4 regions of the Terribacillus sp. JSM ZJ617 genome follow, and region 3 is predicted to be linked to each of the others. Evidence: riboswitches for the same ligand, from Rfam matches in the RefSeq annotation. Region 3 holds a riboswitch; each other region holds the start of a gene.
The links. Region 3 has a riboswitch for cyclic di-GMP ahead of ACH6C1_RS04105 (hypothetical protein). Riboswitches for the same ligand answer to the same signal wherever they lie in the genome.
Positions count from the first base shown of each region.

Region 1: it holds a riboswitch for cyclic di-GMP, as region 3 does, so the genes downstream of both, ACH6C1_RS17510 (hypothetical protein) here and ACH6C1_RS04105 (hypothetical protein) in region 3, are expected to answer to the same signal.
Region 2: it holds a riboswitch for cyclic di-GMP, as region 3 does, so the genes downstream of both, ACH6C1_RS11940 (HD-GYP domain-containing protein) here and ACH6C1_RS04105 (hypothetical protein) in region 3, are expected to answer to the same signal.
Region 4: it holds a riboswitch for cyclic di-GMP, as region 3 does, so the genes downstream of both, ACH6C1_RS15715 (hypothetical protein) here and ACH6C1_RS04105 (hypothetical protein) in region 3, are expected to answer to the same signal.

Region 1 is NZ_JBISEQ010000006.1:185,087-189,377, forward strand. Features, by position in the region: gene ACH6C1_RS17490 (hypothetical protein) at 1-576, opposite strand, end outside; gene ACH6C1_RS17495 (hypothetical protein) at 577-879, opposite strand; gene ACH6C1_RS17500 (hypothetical protein) at 879-1,181, opposite strand; gene ACH6C1_RS17505 (hypothetical protein) at 1,248-1,805, opposite strand; gene ACH6C1_RS17510 (hypothetical protein) at 2,018-2,326, opposite strand; cyclic di-GMP riboswitch class II at 2,457-2,539, opposite strand; gene ACH6C1_RS17515 (helix-turn-helix domain-containing protein) at 2,530-2,778, opposite strand; gene ACH6C1_RS17520 (hypothetical protein) at 3,054-3,353, opposite strand; gene ACH6C1_RS17525 (PKD domain-containing protein) at 3,512-4,291, opposite strand, start outside.
Region 2 is NZ_JBISEQ010000003.1:81,426-85,716, reverse strand. Features, by position in the region: gene ACH6C1_RS11945 (PrkA family serine protein kinase) at 1-1,183, opposite strand, end outside; gene ACH6C1_RS11940 (HD-GYP domain-containing protein) at 1,280-2,308, opposite strand; cyclic di-GMP riboswitch class I at 2,358-2,443, opposite strand; partial or broken gene ACH6C1_RS11935 (helix-turn-helix domain-containing protein) at 2,515-2,718, opposite strand; gene ACH6C1_RS11930 (tRNA (cytidine(34)-2'-O)-methyltransferase) at 2,881-3,354, opposite strand; gene ACH6C1_RS11925 (amidase domain-containing protein) at 3,410-4,261, opposite strand.
Region 3 is NZ_JBISEQ010000001.1:850,694-854,984, forward strand. Features, by position in the region: gene ACH6C1_RS04095 (hypothetical protein) at 1-522, opposite strand, end outside; gene ACH6C1_RS04100 (glycosyltransferase family 2 protein) at 509-1,738, opposite strand; gene ACH6C1_RS04105 (hypothetical protein) at 1,735-2,508, opposite strand; cyclic di-GMP riboswitch class II at 2,547-2,630, opposite strand; gene ACH6C1_RS04110 (glycosyltransferase family 2 protein) at 2,671-4,291, opposite strand, start outside.
Region 4 is NZ_JBISEQ010000005.1:53,816-58,106, reverse strand. Features, by position in the region: gene ACH6C1_RS15730 (pyridoxal phosphate-dependent decarboxylase family protein) at 1-89, opposite strand, end outside; gene ACH6C1_RS15725 (methyl-accepting chemotaxis protein) at 371-1,495, opposite strand; gene ACH6C1_RS15720 (hypothetical protein) at 1,540-2,250, opposite strand; gene ACH6C1_RS15715 (hypothetical protein) at 2,293-2,661, opposite strand; cyclic di-GMP riboswitch class I at 2,769-2,855, opposite strand; gene ACH6C1_RS15710 (hypothetical protein) at 3,444-3,620, opposite strand; gene ACH6C1_RS15705 (methyl-accepting chemotaxis protein) at 3,985-4,291, shown strand, end outside.

The DNA of each region.
Region 1 (4,291 bases), on a different contig from region 3:
TTTAGGCTTATTATCCTTTATGATAACTGAACCATATTTGTATGAAAGTTTGCGGTGCTCTCTTAGTAAGGAGCACGATTGCATTTCTTGTTTAACGGATCCATATTTGTCTTCTAGTTGCTTATATTCTCTATTAATCATATTAAAGCTCAATAGATGCTCTTTTATTGTTCCTTGGCTTATAGTAATCGGGCTTTTAAGTAGCTGCTTCCCTATCTTATTGAAATAAGGAACGACTGTACAATCGCCTGGAACTTTATAATCCATTAATTGTTCAGCCATAAAAAGGTTGTCTTTTAAAAGAGCGTGATCAAGCTCAACAACACCTTTCAAATAACCTAAGTCATTCAGATAAGTATTAAGAGCAACAGTATCTATTTTACTGACTTGCTTAGGTACAAATTTTGCAACCATACCTTGTTTTATAAATTCATGCCTTTTAACTTCTGAATTTATCAACTCTTCCTTAACTACATTTTTAATCTGTTCGAGGTGACGCTTCTTTGTTTTAAGCTGAATATACATACCGCTTTCAACGAGTTCTTGCATCATATCTGCTGCAGTCATTTTTTTCATTTATAGTACTCCTTCCTGAAGCATTTCTTGCCTCTGCCTTACTAACTCCAGGTACTGTTCTTCATTGTTACAAATACAATGGTCAATCCCAAGCAAGTAGCCATCTAATTTCACAGCATCAGCAGCTTTAATGTTAGCTATGTGCTCATTAAGGTTATTTTCAAATTCCGCCTCGTCTTCATCATTATCAGGTTCAGAGTTATTCCAAATACTAATTAAAGTATCCTTTGCTTCTTCCAAGCTGCATACTCTACGATCATCCAAATCCTGCAAGTCCACGAGGATATATAATTTGTCTCCCATCAAATCTCATCTCCTAAACTCTTGTTTTTCTTGTGGTCATACCATTTCCAACTGTCATTCCATAACTGGTGTATTGCAGCTGAAGTTTTTTCATCAAAATAATTACGTAAATCCATCCAATCGTCTGTCTCCCATATAAGATCATTTAAATCGAATATCATATGATCTTGAGGTGTACTCCAAGCTACAATTGCTTCTTCATTTATTGTTATGGATTTTATCTCTGCATGGCCCCTTACGCTAATGTGTAGCACCATACATCTGCCTCCTGTATTAAGTAACTCTGAATTTTTTATAATCATCTTAAATTTCCTCCCATAAAAAATAGCCTTAAGAAAATTTTCTTAAAGCCGCCTCTAATCTATTTTTTAAGCATAACTCTGATCCAAGATTGTCAGCAGACTCAAATCATCGTTGATATCTAGCTGTTTCCCTAAATCTTCTATGAGCTGTAGGGTTTCATATACCTTGAGTTTTTTTCCTGGAATGGCTCTTTTTTGTATCAACATTTGATTTAAACCGACTACGAAATATGCTCCATCTTTACAGAACATACCTCTTGGATCAATTGTCTTGTGTTTATTGCTTTTCTCTAACTCACGCAACATTCTATCTACTTTGTCTTGGTCCTTATACTGTAATTCAACACCTGTTACTATAGGAGATGCCCAGCCTAGAACCATATCAAATATATATGAAGTTGCTTCAGCACTCGCATTTGAGTACACTCTAATCGCGGATAGTCCATTCTTAGGTTGTGAGTTGAAAGGACAAATCTCAAAACTTATATCATCAGCCTGCACAAAATAACTCTTAGTTCGCTGATCATAGCTTACACCGGCTAAACCCCTCTTAATTTCATTCATACTTTGATTGATAAACACCGTAATTACGAAAATATCATCATTTTCGCCCCATTTTTTCATTACAAGCATCCTCTCTTAATATTAGTTATTAATACATGAACTCATGAATCACCCCCTAAAAGGCATAAAAAAAAGCCTTTGGGTTTGGTTTTTTAATGTAAAAACCAAGCCCAAAGGCTCTTTTCTAATTTGTAAACACAGCTAATCGCAATACGATTGCAATAAAAATTAAGATAATATCTTATAGCTGAATTATAACAGAGATATAATTGTTAGTTCAATCCATAATTAAACAGATCAGAGTTGTTATTTGCTAAATCATCAAATTGAATTTGATCCAATTCGATAACGTGTTCAATTACTTTTTCTGTTGTTAGTGACTCACTTACTTTTGAATTCAATTCGTTAATTTTAAGTTCTCTTGAATCAGTTTTATAAACTTTCATACCTTCTAATATATCTTGTTCAGAATCTCTAATCTCGCTAGACAAAGTTACTAATTCAACATATTCCTCTTTATTTAACATAAAGTATGTACGTTTATACAGAAGTCTGGTTTGCTTATTTGCTCCAATTAACATTACGAGAACACCTTCCCTTTAAAATGTTTTAATTCCCCTAATATGATTTATTTAATCGTAATACATAATTAATAGCACCGTTGTAAGATTTCATAATTTAATTTTGAAAAAAAAATAACCTTCTTTTAGCTAAAGAGAAGGTCGGTTGCACTAGTAGCTCCAGGTTGCATAAGTGCCCATATACATCAACCTTTCTTCGCTCCCTATAAATCCTTATCGTCGGTAAGTACCCTGTAACGCAGCAGTTCCGACATATGAACGCCCAGTGCAACAGATAATCTATATATGTTTAGTAGTGAAACATTTCTCCGGCCGCGCTCTATGTCACTGACATATGTACGATGTAATCCACACATTGCTCCAAGTTCTTCTTGAGACAAGCCTTTTTGTATCCTTAATTGCTTCACAATAATGCCTAAGCCTTTATATAGCGCCTTTTCAAGTTCTTCCATAAGCAAATGATAGTATACCCATAAAAGTACTTCTACAGACTATAAGTTACATCCGGTTTCTTAAAAGGAATATTTTTGTGTTAATCTACAACTTGTAGTAATTTTATCACAGTTTTATTCCAAAAGATAGAAAATAAAGTTCTGGTTGATTGTTAAATAGTACAATTTGTTATTGACTTTCCTAAGCAACAGAAGTTATTAATTTGTTTATTGGTAATAATCAGAAACAAAATGGACTCTACACCAAAACGGTGCAGAGTCCATTTGATATAAATTCAATCAGCGTAGACAGATGATTGTCCTGTTGCTTTATGCTTCTCCCAAGCGTACACTAGGCTTGAAAAAGTCCTCTCGATATGAACAGGATCTTCACTTGCATTAGAGCCTAAGAAATCGTTGCCAGCGTCAAATGTCTCATGTCGCACTGCATAATTTTCTGGGTTCGCTTGCGCTTCATCAAGTGACACAACCAAGACTTGGCCATCCTTAGTCACTACAACACTGCTGTCAATAGTATCATCTGCAGAAGCAATTACATCAATTAGTTCTTGTTTAGTGAACGGGATATCACTCATGTTTTCTAGCTCCTTTGTAAGTGGTAGGATGTTGCCCTTTGTATACGAATAACTAGTACTAAAGATTCAATATTTTTTCAGAGAAGAAACCCGCCATTACATTAAACAATAGCGGGTTTGCACTTTTAACGCTCCTAAAATGGTAGAAATGCTGCTAGTTAGAAGCTTTTATGGAATTTCAGAACATCATATACGTCTCCTATGATATTTACTGTAACTGTATCAGTCTTTACAACACCATTAGCATAGGTAACAACAAATTCGAATGTAGCTTCTCCTTCTCTCAAGGCTGTAGATCCTTTCAAGAAGTTTTCTTCATACAATTCGCCGCTAGCTACAGTATCTGTATCCATTTGCATTTTAACAGTTTTTCTGAATAGGCTGCTATTCTCCTGGTAGCCTTTAAACCTAGACTCAATGTTTGTGACAGGATAAGGTGATGTATTCGCTTTTAGTACGAATGCTTCACCAGAATAGAAATCTTCAGGCTTGTTGCCCAGTTCCTGATGAATTTCATTCCATTTGTCCGTGTGCTCTACAAATCCTTCCAGAGTTAAGGCTTTTACTACAATTACAACTGGAACTTCCACTTTGTCAAAACCATCATCTACAATGCCAATAAAGGTATAGTCATCTTTTTCTACCTTATCGATTGTATAACATGAGCTTTGACCGCTCTTCATATCATTCTCTTGAAGTACAGATTCTAGAGTTCCATTTCCTTTTTTCATCTTCAATTCGATGTCTAATGGATCATTATCTTTGTCGGTAGGCTTCAAGCATATAGATACTTTATCTCCTTCATACACTGTTGATGGAGTATAAGTAACTGTTAATTCCGGAAGATTGTTCTTAATTGTAACAGTCTCAGTTTCGCTATCCTTAGCGCCATGTTCATCTGTCACAGTTAACCTTACTTCGTATTCGTCAACGCTTTT
Region 2 (4,291 bases), on a different contig from region 3:
GGATATCTGCGTCGCTGAATCCTTCCAGCTGCTTCCCATTATAAAGATGCATTTTCTTCAGCAAGCTGATACCGCCTTGGTTCGATTCTTTCAATCTCGTAAGAATTGTGAACATCGCAGCAATCTTTAGTGTGTGCGGTGCGATATGGACATCTTTAATATCACTTTCCGAGATCATTTTCTGATAGATTTTCTCTTCTTCATCCACCTTAAGATTATAAGGAACCGGCATGACGATCATCCGGGAATGCAATGCTTCATTCTTCTTATTGGAAATAAATGAACGATACTCTGATTCGTTCGTGTGCGCCACGATTAACTCATCCGCACTGATTAACGCAAAGCGGCCGGCTTTGAAGTTGCCTTCCTGCGTCAATGAAAGCAAATGCCAAAGAAACTTCTCGTCGCATTTCAGCATTTCCTGAAATTCCATCAAGCCGCGATTAGCTTTGTTGAGCTCTCCGTCAAAGCGATAAGCCCTGGGATCCGATTCTGATCCATATTCCGCGATTGTGGAGAAATCAATGGAACCAGTCAAGTCGGCAATATCCTGTGATTTTGGATCGGAAGGACTGAATGTACCGATTCCTGATCGTTTATCTTCGGAAAAGAAAATTCGTTCAACAACGACATCTTCTATTCTTCCATCATACTCTTCTTCCAGACGCATCAGGTTTAATGGGGAAAGATTCCCCTCAATCCGGATACCATATTCATCCTCGAATTCCTTGCGAAGATGAACAGGAATAAGATGGAGCGGATCCTCATGCATCGGGCAGCCTTTTATGGCATAAACTGCACCCTCATCTGTCAGTGTATATTCCTCCAGCCCTCGTTTGAGCAGGCTGACGAGCGTGGATTTCCCTCCGCTTACCGGTCCCATGAGCAGGAGAATCCGTTTGCGTACATCCAGTCTCCGAGCTGCCGGATGGAAGTATTCTTCTACCAGCTTTTCAAGCGGTTCTTCCAAACCGAATAATGCATCCTTGAAGAAGCTATAGTTTTTCACACCATCTTCTTCTTCAATGCCTTTATGCTTGATCATATTATATACACGGGAATGTGCAGATTGAGCAAGATAAGGCCGGTCTTTCAACAAACGCAGATAATCAGCGAGCGTTCCTTCCCAGTGGAGCTTCTCTTGTTCCTGGCGATACTGCTGTACCTTATCCAATATATTCATCATTCATTAACCTCCCAGGCATTGTTAAACAAAAGGCGATTACCTTAATGTATGCCCAGGGTTTGGCTATCATGCCAGCAAATCCATAAACGACGCTTACGGCTTCTGCTTCCATCCTATTTCCATATACGACTCATTCGTATATTTATCCAGCATGACATCGTCAAGCTGAAGTGTCTTTTTATCGTTAGGGAATATATGCATCAGCTGGGCCAGTTTCTTCACTATTTTCTTTGGATATGCTTCCGACATTTCCAGCATCAGCTGAATAGCTTCTGCTGCAGGAAGGACTTCCCGATAAGTGCGGGAAAGGGTCAAAGCAGAAAACGTGTCGACGACAGCTAATATTTGCAAATCCACTCCTAGTTCCGGCAAATAAGCACCATCCGGATAGCCTTGTCGATTCAGCCGTTCGTGATGACTTCGCGCATAGCGGCCGAGTAAAGGCTCACCTGCCTGGTGCAGGAGTGTCTCTCCTTTGACCGTATGTGTTTGTACAATCTCATATTCCTCTTTTGTCAGTGACGTTGTTTTATCAAGAATTTCACGAGGTATATCAAGCTTGCCGATATCGTGAAATAAATATCCTGTTGCACAAAGTTCCAGCTGCACGACATTCATATGATAAGCGAGCATCGTGCCGATCACAAAAACGTCCATGGAATGGATGAAAGCGTACGGATCTCTTTGCTCAAGCATATGCCAAAGACTGCTTCTTCCCATCGTCTTCAGGCTTTTGATGTATAGGTCCTTCAAGAAACGGATGCTTTCTTCCTCATAAAGCAATTTTCCATAGCGATATTCAAAAGCGATATAAGATAAATTTGTGTAAAAATGCTTTTCCATACTTCGTTTATATGTTGCTTGATGATCCATTTCTTTCTCCTGTAGCTGCAGAATCATCTGCTGAAGACGATCTGTCTTGCTAAATGGATCAGAAGTCTCTTCTTCCGCTGTTTCCACGATGACGGACGGTACTCTGTTATGCTTCAGCTGTTCCAGTAATGCTGCAGTAATGACTGTCCCTTTATCCAGTTTTGTCTTGTCTGCCAGGACAATGTCACTGCCCAAAAAATCACCTAGTAGTATATCTTGGATGCGTTTACGTTTTAAGATCAATTTCATTCTCCTTTTTCAAAAAAAAGCTGCCAGATCTGGCAGCCTGAGAATCCATTTTCGCAACTGGCTGGCATAGAATCTCATTCCTTAGCCCCTCAAGTTTTGCGTAACTGCCTTTCAACAGTGCTGCCGTATATGTATGTAATTGTTTCCTGGTTGTATTCTGCTGACAAATCAAGCAGCTTATAATAGTCCTCTTTTGTTGGCAGAAGGTCCACCATTTCCACATTCAGTGCTATTGCCAACTTACTGATGCCCACAAAAGAAATATTTCGCTTGCCGTTTTCAATATCGGAGTAGTACGATCGATTAAAACCCGCCATGCCAGCCAATTCCTCCTGTGTCAGCATCTGTTTTTTTCTCAGATATCGAAGCTTATCCCCAAATGTCCGAAGCAATAGCGTGTAATCTCTCATATTATTCATGCACTCCATTATACCTCGTTACCTCAGTAAATCCACCGGATATAAGTGACATTAGTATAATGCTACCAAATAAAACAGGTTAAAGTACTATATTTGCCCCCTTTTATCCATGTCTAAACAACTATAAAAAATAAACTGCACACAAGGTGCAGTTTAGGATAACCCATCGAAGCCCTGCTGACGAAGAGCTTCATAAATGATAATTGCAGCAGTATTAGACAGATTCAAAGATCGAACTTTATCTGTCATATGAATACGAAGGCATAGCTCCTCTTTTCCTACTAGCAAATCCTTTGGAATGCCAGTCGACTCCCGTCCGAAAACGAATAGCAGATCTTGATCTGTGTTACTGAAATCATAATCTGAATAATACTTGGTACCGAAGTTCTCTATATAATAAAAGACACCTTCCGGAAATTTTTCATATAACTCTTCTATACTATCGTAGTAATGGATATCCACGTCATGCCAATAATCCAATCCTGACCTTCTCAGCATTTTGTCATCCGTCGAGAAACCAAGCGGACGAATCAGATGCAAAGCCGTATCTGTCGCAAGGCAGGTACGAGCAATGTTCCCTGTATTAGCTGGAATTTCTGGCTGGAATAGTACGATATGTCTTGGCATATACTTTCACCTCTGCTTTTCTACTTTCAACCTTACCAGTATAGCATAGCAGAGATCATAGCCCAATCTGGAAAAATTTATATACAACGTTCTTTGTATATGCCGGTGAATCAACGTAAGCCCAATGACGCATTCTGCTGTTGGCGGTGTGTGCATTGACCAAAGGCTCTCCTTGTGCATTCCGGGCTACCACTATCGTATTATGGTTGAAATTGCCATCGCCCTCAAAATCATAGCAAATCACATCCCCAGGCCGCAGCAGTCTTGCATCGGCTACTTCCTTGCCTCGTAACCCTTGTTTTGATCCGCTCAAATACCACCGCAAAGCATTCGCCACTGTGAAACTATAGCTCCAATTTTCCCCATTGAACCACCATCCCGAATTCCGGTCCGGTTCTCCCCGCATTGGTGCTCCGCCCGCCCGAAGGCACTGTGAAATGTAATTTGTACAGTCTACTTCAAATTTCTTATAGGCAGGGTTATAATCATTCCACCATCGCTCGGCATACTGAACCGCCGCTCGTCTGTCGTAGGTGAATTGCCGGTCAAAATCCTGATCATTGCTTTCATAAACGACAAGTCCCTGGACATGAGGCTGGACAGCATCCTCTACCCGCTCATTATGAATGATCTGCCCATCACGCATACGGGCTATATGTGTATGCACTTCTTCTTCATGATACGTAGCATGCTGCTTATGCACGAGAAAAGTTGCACATAAGCGGTAGGTAATGATATCCTCTTCCCCATCATGCTCTTCGCTCAGGATTGTCCCTTCTCCTCGAATCTGGGCAACCTTCGCCCCATCCTTTTCATGGAAAGCAATTCGGTTTACAAGCCAATTCCCAGCTTTCTTCCCGTCGACTTCCTGCATCCAATAATCCGCCAGCTGTTCACTCTTCCCCATCTCTATCCCTCCTGTTCTTCCTTCGATATG
Region 3 (4,291 bases):
CTCGGATGTTCTTTGTTGTGATGACCAATCATAGAAATCAACGATTAAACCATTAACAGTTTGTGTTTTATTCATTGTATCCCATATCTGTCCTGCAAAATTAGTGTAAGAGGAATTATGAAACTGTTCTCCCCCTCTTAGCAGTGTTCTTATTATCCGGTAATCGTCTACTGAAGCATTTGCAGTTACATCTTCTTCAAGCTGCCACTTTAGAAAAATGCCCTCATCGGTATTGACTGTGAAGTTAGATTGAAGCAGGAGAAACTGCTCCTCAAATTCTTGGCTATCTCCGACTATGAGTAAATATTCCATGTATTGCCCGAGGCTTTCAAGAAGGATAGGACTAGTGTCGCGTTCTCCATCTCCATAGCTAGCAATGAAACCTTCTTTGTTCTTGTATTGTTGTTTGACGGTACTAGTAACTGTTTCCTGGTCAACAGAAGAAGAGAAATTTAAAAACAAAAGAAGGCTACAAATCAGCAGCAAAAGTATTTTAGCAACATAACTTTTATGCTGCATCATCCTTAAACCTTTCTGTTTTATCCCACTTAATTGTTTGCTTAGTCAGCCGGCTCCATATATAAGAAAGTCCACTCCGTAAAAGCAGTAACAGGAAGATCTGAGCATAAGTGAAATACATGATTAAGCCGATAAGTACATTAAAGGGGGTAATAGTCCTTTCAAGCACCATTGCACTGACGACCTGAGCAGTATAAACTACATAGCTCATAAACCAGAACAACAGCAAAGGAGATTCAAAATCGGGCAGGTTGACACCTAGTAAGCTTAGAATGAACCATGTATTTGAAAATAGCAGCATTAATACAAATAATAAATAAGTCAAAACATGCTGGAAGCTATGGACAAACGTCTTTCCTTTCCAATAACTCCATTCATGAAACGATTTCTCCAATAGATAGATATTACCTGTCAGCCATCTTGTACGCTGTCTGACAAAGATACTGATTTTCTCTGGTTCCTGTTCCCATGTTCTAGAGTGGTGAACAACAGGTAATTTCCACCCTAAAGCCGTCAGCCTGACAGTAAGTTCTGCATCCTCGGCAAGAGCATACAGGTCATACCCCCCAGCTTCCTGCAGAACACTTCTTCGAAGCAGCATGTTCGTTCCTGCCAGGGAACCTGTTTTAAACATCTTCCATCGACCACTTTGCATTAATAGCTGAAAGACCTGAAATTCGATCGAGATCATTCTAGTCAATACGTTTCGGTCTGCATTGATAGTCTTAACATAACCCACTGCTCCTCCAGCGTCAGGAGTACGTTCTGCAGTGTGAATCAATTCCATCACACTGTCTTCAGCGGGCTGATTATCTGCATCAAAGACAATGAAATAATCAGATGTCGTTACAGATAACCCATAATTAAGTACCCTTGATTTTCCTTTCGGAGACCCAGGAGGGACTTTTAAATAATGTATACGGGAGAAAGTGCTGCTGAATTTTAGAATGATCTCCGCTGTGTCATCTGTAGAGGAATCATCCAAAACATAGACATCCAATGCTCCTGGGTATTTTAGTCGGATCATGGCTTCTAAAGTCTGCTTTATCACGACTCCTTCATTATGTGCAGGAATTAAAACAGCGATAGAGGGATAGGAAGGTAATGTAATTTCTTCTTTCCTTTTCAATCGCTGTAAAACGCCAGCGATTGTAAGAATGGAATAATAGATGAGCAGAATCCAGAAAAAGGCCATAACTGCTACTAGAATAATCTTCATCCTGCTGCTCCTTTGAATGGCTGGGTTATCTCTAAGATAGACTCTATCTCTTCCTCCAGTACAGTTTCACATATGAGAGGAGGATCAATTAGATTAAATTGATTCCGAAGTTTACCCATCAATCTGTCAATTACGATTTGACATCCTGCTTCATTGGTGTTCTGAAGGAAGATAAGGAATTGCTCTTCTTTTACTTGTGTGACTAAGTCGAATTCAGCGCGTATCGAGCTTAAAATTCCCTCACTTACAATGTGGGAAATAGAGCTTGTTGTTTCCAGGACTTTATCAGGAGTAACGATGGAAGCAAAAACATAATAATTTTGTTCATTACGTCGTCTCGTCCCGGTCGAAATCAACTTCACACGACTCTTAAATTCAGTCAAAGTTAGTAATTGGGAAGAACCAGCATATTTTTCAAGTGCTTGAATCTTCTCTTTTAATGCTATATTTTCGTTACGATAGCGTGATGTTATCCCATAGGTAAGCCAAATTAAAACCATGCTAACAGTTACGAGAATATGGCGAAGCAAATAATAAACCTGTTCTGTCAAAGATGCATGCGTGAATAATGCATAGAAAAGTAGAAAGAAACCAAAAGAAAGACTAAGCAAAAGCAACGTGATAAATTGTTTGGCAAAGCTTCCGGCGTGGATGGAAAAAATGGCTAAAAGCAGAATTAAACCATCGGTCAAAGGAATAGAGGACGATGCTGTAAAGGATAATGCCATAAAACTACATAAAAGAAATGTCAACAAGATCCGGAGTTGCATGTAAAACCTACTTTCTTATTCAAAATAAAAAACAACCGCCAATAAAATGGCGGTTGCACTAGTAGCTCTTCTTTACCCAAGTGCCCACATACAGATAAAGAGTCGAAGCTTCATTTTCTATTGTCATAATATATCATTTATTGTATAGATGTCCATATTTATTTACCCAGTATTCGATTCAGCTGTCTCTGTCAGGAATCGCAAACCTGCTAAATATTTTCGTCCGCGTTTTTGCACCCATTGGACACGTACATCACTTTCGCGGAAGCTGTTGTGATTGGCGTGCAGACGCAGTACTTGACCTGGTTTAATCGGCTTCTTCAGTTCGATTTGGCATCCGCTCAGACTGTAATCAATAAGCGTGGTTTCTATTTTACCAGTATCTGCAAAATAGAGGACGCCAGGAACCGAGATTGTTTCCCTGATGCTTTGCCGCTCGGATTGTTTTGGTTCGGCTTGTGTTTGACGGAAGAAGCGGGAAACTGCATGCAATAGTGTTGAATTTACATATTCCCTGCTAGTATATATGTCTGGTGCATCGACGAACAGGAGTTTGATAAGGGCACGGTACTGTTCCTGCGTGACATCCTGGAAGGATACGCCTGCATAATAGCTTTTTCCTTGCTGGGAAACCCAATGCTTGTGAAGCTTCAAGCCTTGTAGCGGACCTGAGGAAAGCGTCAGCGGACTTCCGGCTGACAGCAGATGGGCTGCTTTTGCATCAGGCAGTTCCAGCCTTGCGCCATATTCGCTTAAGTCAATGATTCGTATGGAATGCTTCTTCTCATCAAGACTATTCACAAGCTCTGCTTCCAGCGTCACATCAAAGCGCTCTGCTTCTCGGAAGCGCGGCCGTTCCACCGAAATGATCAAAGCCATGACAAGTGCGACAGCATTGTATAGCACCCAGAAAATATTGATATAGAGCATTTCGACATTATCGTAAATCTGTATAGGGGTAAACAAATCTATTCCGATCATAATCATACTAGCAATGCTCATCGCAAGCAGAACTACATATGGTGTGCTTGTCCGCCAGAGAAAATGCCGGCGATTATTCACTATTCCTTTGCGGGTAACATTGAATTTGATCGATTTTCGGAAGAATAGTTCCGTTAGAACAGATACAGCCATGTAAGGGGCGAGTGCCACCTCATAAATGTGACTCCAAATCGTCGTCCGTTTGTTATCTGCCATGCGGCGGAACGCGAGCTGTGACGATAGGAACGCCGGCAGCCAGAACAGCAATAGAGTCGAGAAATCGGTTTGCAGACTATAGATGGAGAACAGCAGGAACAGCAATGGTGCCAGTAAATACACCATCTTATAGATTCCGAAGAACCAATAATGAATTCCATCCATGTACAGCAAGCGCTGCATGAAGCTCAAACCTTTGATTGTGAGCGGATTCCATTTTCGGATGACTTGGATATTGCCTCGGCACCAGCGGTCGCGCTGCTTTAGAAGGTCAGCGTACGTTTCAGGGGATAAGCCAACAGCTAATGCTTCATTCACAAAGACCGTTTTTTGCCCATTTGTCTGGAGAAGCATACCTGTTGCCATATCCTCGGTTATGACGCCCGTTGCGAAACCCCCGATTTCCTCTAATGCACTTCGGCGGAACAAAGCATTGCTTCCGACATACATCGTCGCATTGAAGCGATCCTTTCCTTCCTCCAAACGGCGCATGAAGAAGTCTTGTTCATTCGTAATATTATCCTCGAAGAACAGATTGTACTGGAATGCGTCTGCATTATAGAATACTTGCGGTGCCTGGACGAAT
Region 4 (4,291 bases), on a different contig from region 3:
GTTAAAATCGACTTAAAAAAGGACAATAATTCCTCTCTTTGAAAGTCATTCCCGTCCATACTAGGATATAATTTTTGAATTTCCTTCATTATTTTACCTCCTAATGTCTAAATATTTATAGAAATTACTGATTGCAATTTTATGTTTTAGGTAGAAAGGGGGAATGTTAGCTATAAGAACAAATTAAGACAAGCGCAAGTAATTTTCTCATAAGAAAAAGATCCCCTCCTTTAAACAGATCAGAATGCTCTCTTTAATCTGTTTACTAAAAGGGGATCATCCCATATTAGATAAATTATGGAGAAGCCAAATATTTTCATTCGGTAAGGCGAATAGTCAAACTGCTACCTTGACCTTTTATTCTGGCATTTTAACTCGCTTTTACTTCCTTTGCTTTAACATCATCATTCTCTTTTAGTAGTTCGCCTACTACGTTTTTGTGGTTTATAAGATTTCTTGCTTTCTCAACAAGGTTTTGTATCGTATGAAGTTCCTCATCATTAATCTCAATTAGTTCCTCAAACATCTCCACCGATTCTCGTGAGATAGATGCAATCTCAACGATTGTTGTCATGATCTGTTGTGAAGCAGTAGATAATTCTTCTGTGTTTGCAGAAGAGTTCTCGTTGTTTTCAGCAATAATTTTTGTAGTAGATAGTATCTTTTCGAACATATTTCCAACCTCTAAAATGTCTGCATTCGTATCTTTAAATTCTTCGGTCCCCTGGTTCATTGACTTAACCACTATAGCTGTTTCTTCTTGTATATTTTTCACGATATGTGATACTTCTGAAGTAGATTGGCGAGTTTGTTCCGCTAATTTTCTTACCTCATCTGCAACAACAGCAAATCCTTTACCATTTTCGCCTGCTCGAGCAGCTTCTATCGCTGCATTCAGCGCCAGCAGATTAATTTGTTCAGAGATCTCTGTAATCACCTTAACAATACTGCTGATTTCATAAGATTTTTCTCCAAGTTTGTTTATTGCATTAGAGGTTGTATTAACTGTTTGATTAAATTGATCCATCTTTACCAAGGAATCTTTTAGTTTCTCATTTCCTTGCTGCGTCAATTCTAGCGTAGTAATGGATTGTTCTGAAATCTGATTAGATCTAACTGATAAATTTTCTATCGCTTGTGTCATTTCTTCCATGGAGGCAGCACTTTCTTCTGTGGCTACTAATTGTTTCTCTAATCCTCTGCCTACCTCGTCAATTGCTGCTCTCACAATATCAGCTTGTTCAGAAGCATATTCACCTGTTTCCGCAAGATTTACGCCTTTTTCATTCACATCTTTTGATAACGACAGTAGTTCCTTTTCTATATGGCTGCAGTTCTCAAGCTGCTGCTCATTCCCAACGCGATTCAAAATAATTTCATCGCCACTGCCTAAAGTGTTTAATTGTGCACGACGTTTCAGTGCAACATATTGGTAAGCAAAATAACCTAAAGCTATCAATAGAATGACTATTATTCCTATCAAGTAAAATTCCATGATAAATTAAACTCCTACTTTCTGTTTCAATCAGAATTATATTTTTATAGTTCTCTTATAATAATGTATGTTCCATCAGCTACATTCGAAGGAATGGCTTGCAGTTTGCTATTGTCTTTATACATATGAACAATATGATTACCTTCGATATCTTGGTATTTTTTCATGTCGTGATATTTTTCCATCACACGAATCGATTTAGGGTTTGTCGCTTCGCCCACTACTGCCTTCAGCCCCTGCTTCGCTGCTTTTGTAATCAACCTATTTCCTAATTGCTTAATTACTTCATGACGCTCTTGTTCGGCTATCACGCCCAACATAAATAGGTGCAACATATCCCCATTGGAAATATCTTTTCCGCTACGTCTTTTATAATCTTCGATAAAGCGTTTATCTACGTCTTCCAGTACGTGAAGAATAACATTCATATCATAGAAAGAACCTTCGAATACATCCTCTCCAATAATTTCGGGTGCATTGGTATCTCCGGCAAGGACACCTACAACATGATTATCACTGTCTAGAGCGACTGCACAATATCCTTGGTCTACAGTTGAATCCAAATAATCCTTGGTAAAAGCATAGAAATCTTCATACGCTATACTTAATTGTCCAACCATCGGTTCCTGAACCCATTTCCCTGCAACATCTACACCAATAAATGTACGGGCGAGACATTCGGCAGCTTTTTGAATCATTTCTGTTTGATTCTTTGTTAAAATTTCATATGTATACAATTCCTGTGTTGCTTGCATGTTTTAATCTCCCTTTTAACTGCAAATTTGGCGAACCGGATGTTACATAGAATGATTTACTTTATCCATAAACCTTCCCGTGAATTCAATTCTTTCAAGGGCATTCCTAATTTGCACTTGAGCAATTTTAGAAGAAGGTTTTATTACAATTGTATCTTTAAAACCTAAAGTAGAATAGAATTGCATTGTTTGTTCCAACTGCGGTACAACCTTCGAAGGTACAGGCGTTTGATGAGTTCCATCGACAACAAAAGTATAATCTTTTCTAGATACTTTATTGATTGTATCCTGCAAATCGACCATATATCCTTCTGCATCTTCCTCCCTCATTAATCCATGTACCTGGACATGTACTTCTTTGGCATTTTCATCAATCGCCATCTTATACTTCTTTTTATCTACTACTATCATTTCGTTCGCTCCTTTTTCTATATGCCTGATAAAACTATAATTACCGCTTAAGTGTGAAAAAAAGCTATCCTAATATAGACAAGGATAGCCAATGATATAATTTCATACTTGGCAACCCGACTATCATCATCCATACGGATATTAGACTCGTAGCTTTGCGTCCCTATCTTTCGATAAGTTTGCCTAATAATTTTGATTTATAGTTCTAAATACACCCCGCCATAACTTCACGTTCCCTTTCGCATTATAAATTACTCATATTTTCTTGTCTAATTATAACTGCTTCTTCTATTTATAGGTGTATTAATTCATCAACCACCATTTCACGGATGCTGTCACAGGTCTAATTTACTATACATTAAAACCACCTGCCTCCCTTATATCGGTCAACTACAGACAATTTAAATAGAAATTGTTAAATGTTTAAAGATGTTCACGATATAGCATCGTTCCAGCTAGTTCAAAAGAATAAGAGAGTCCTCATACAAACATTTAATCAACATTCCAAATATAATTGTTAACCAAAAAATCTCACCTCTGTTTCTCAATCTCAATTGGCTGGGTACTACTCGATTAGCTTTTATCAAAACAGAAAAAATTGAGCTTTGCCTCTTGTAAAGCTGTACACTTAGTAACTGCCTATATGTCTTATTCCTACCACTCATACTTTCACTAATAAAAGAATGTTTTTATAGTGCACCACTTTAATTCTAAATGGGTGTCATGTAGTACTGAATTTAAAAAAGGCGAACCACAAAGGAACGCCTTTCAGCCACTATATATTATTCAGATTGATCTGTATCTTCTTCTCTATCATCAGTATCTTGCTCTTGATCTTGGTCCTGCTCTTGTTCCTCCATTTGCTCATCATCAGCTGGATCTTCATCGTCACCATCATTACATGCCGCCAACATAAGAACTGAAACCATTCCCAATGCTACCATCCATTTTTTAAGCATTGAAACCTCTCCCTTTAAAAAATTAAGGTACATAAGTAAGATACCAGAGGACTGTTAAGAAGAGGTCAATTCATTGTAAACAGGCTGTTAATGAGAACGATCATTATTGACGCTAATCGACATGAAAGAGGCAGTTATTTAACAACTTTAGTGAGCTACAGATTAATCTGTAGCTTTTTAATTGAACTGAAACACCTAGCTCTCTTGTTATATCTCGTAAAAGCCTTTAAGATTCCCTAGGCTGGTCGATATATATACCGTGCATATTAATTAATCAGAAAGGAATATCTTGGTTTGGGAGCCTTAATAGTTTTGAGCAGCTAATTAATATGTAGAGCTTTTTTTATTAGAAAGGAATTTAATCGTGAAAATCAAAACAAAACTTCTTGGTATAATTTCAATTTTAATATTTTCCTTATTACTAATTGGAGTTTCATCCATTTTCATCAATTCTTCCATTACAAAGAAGAATGATATCCTAAAGGATAAAATGGAGTTTCAAAACAAAATCAAGCATGTCCAATATAGGTTAGCTGGCCTATCGAATGATGAAAGAGGTTTTCTCATCACTGGCGAACAGGATTTCGCTGATGGAATGGAAGAGAAATCCGAGGATATCTTCTCAACTTTAGATCAATTGGAATCACTCATCCACAATAAGGATTATTTGA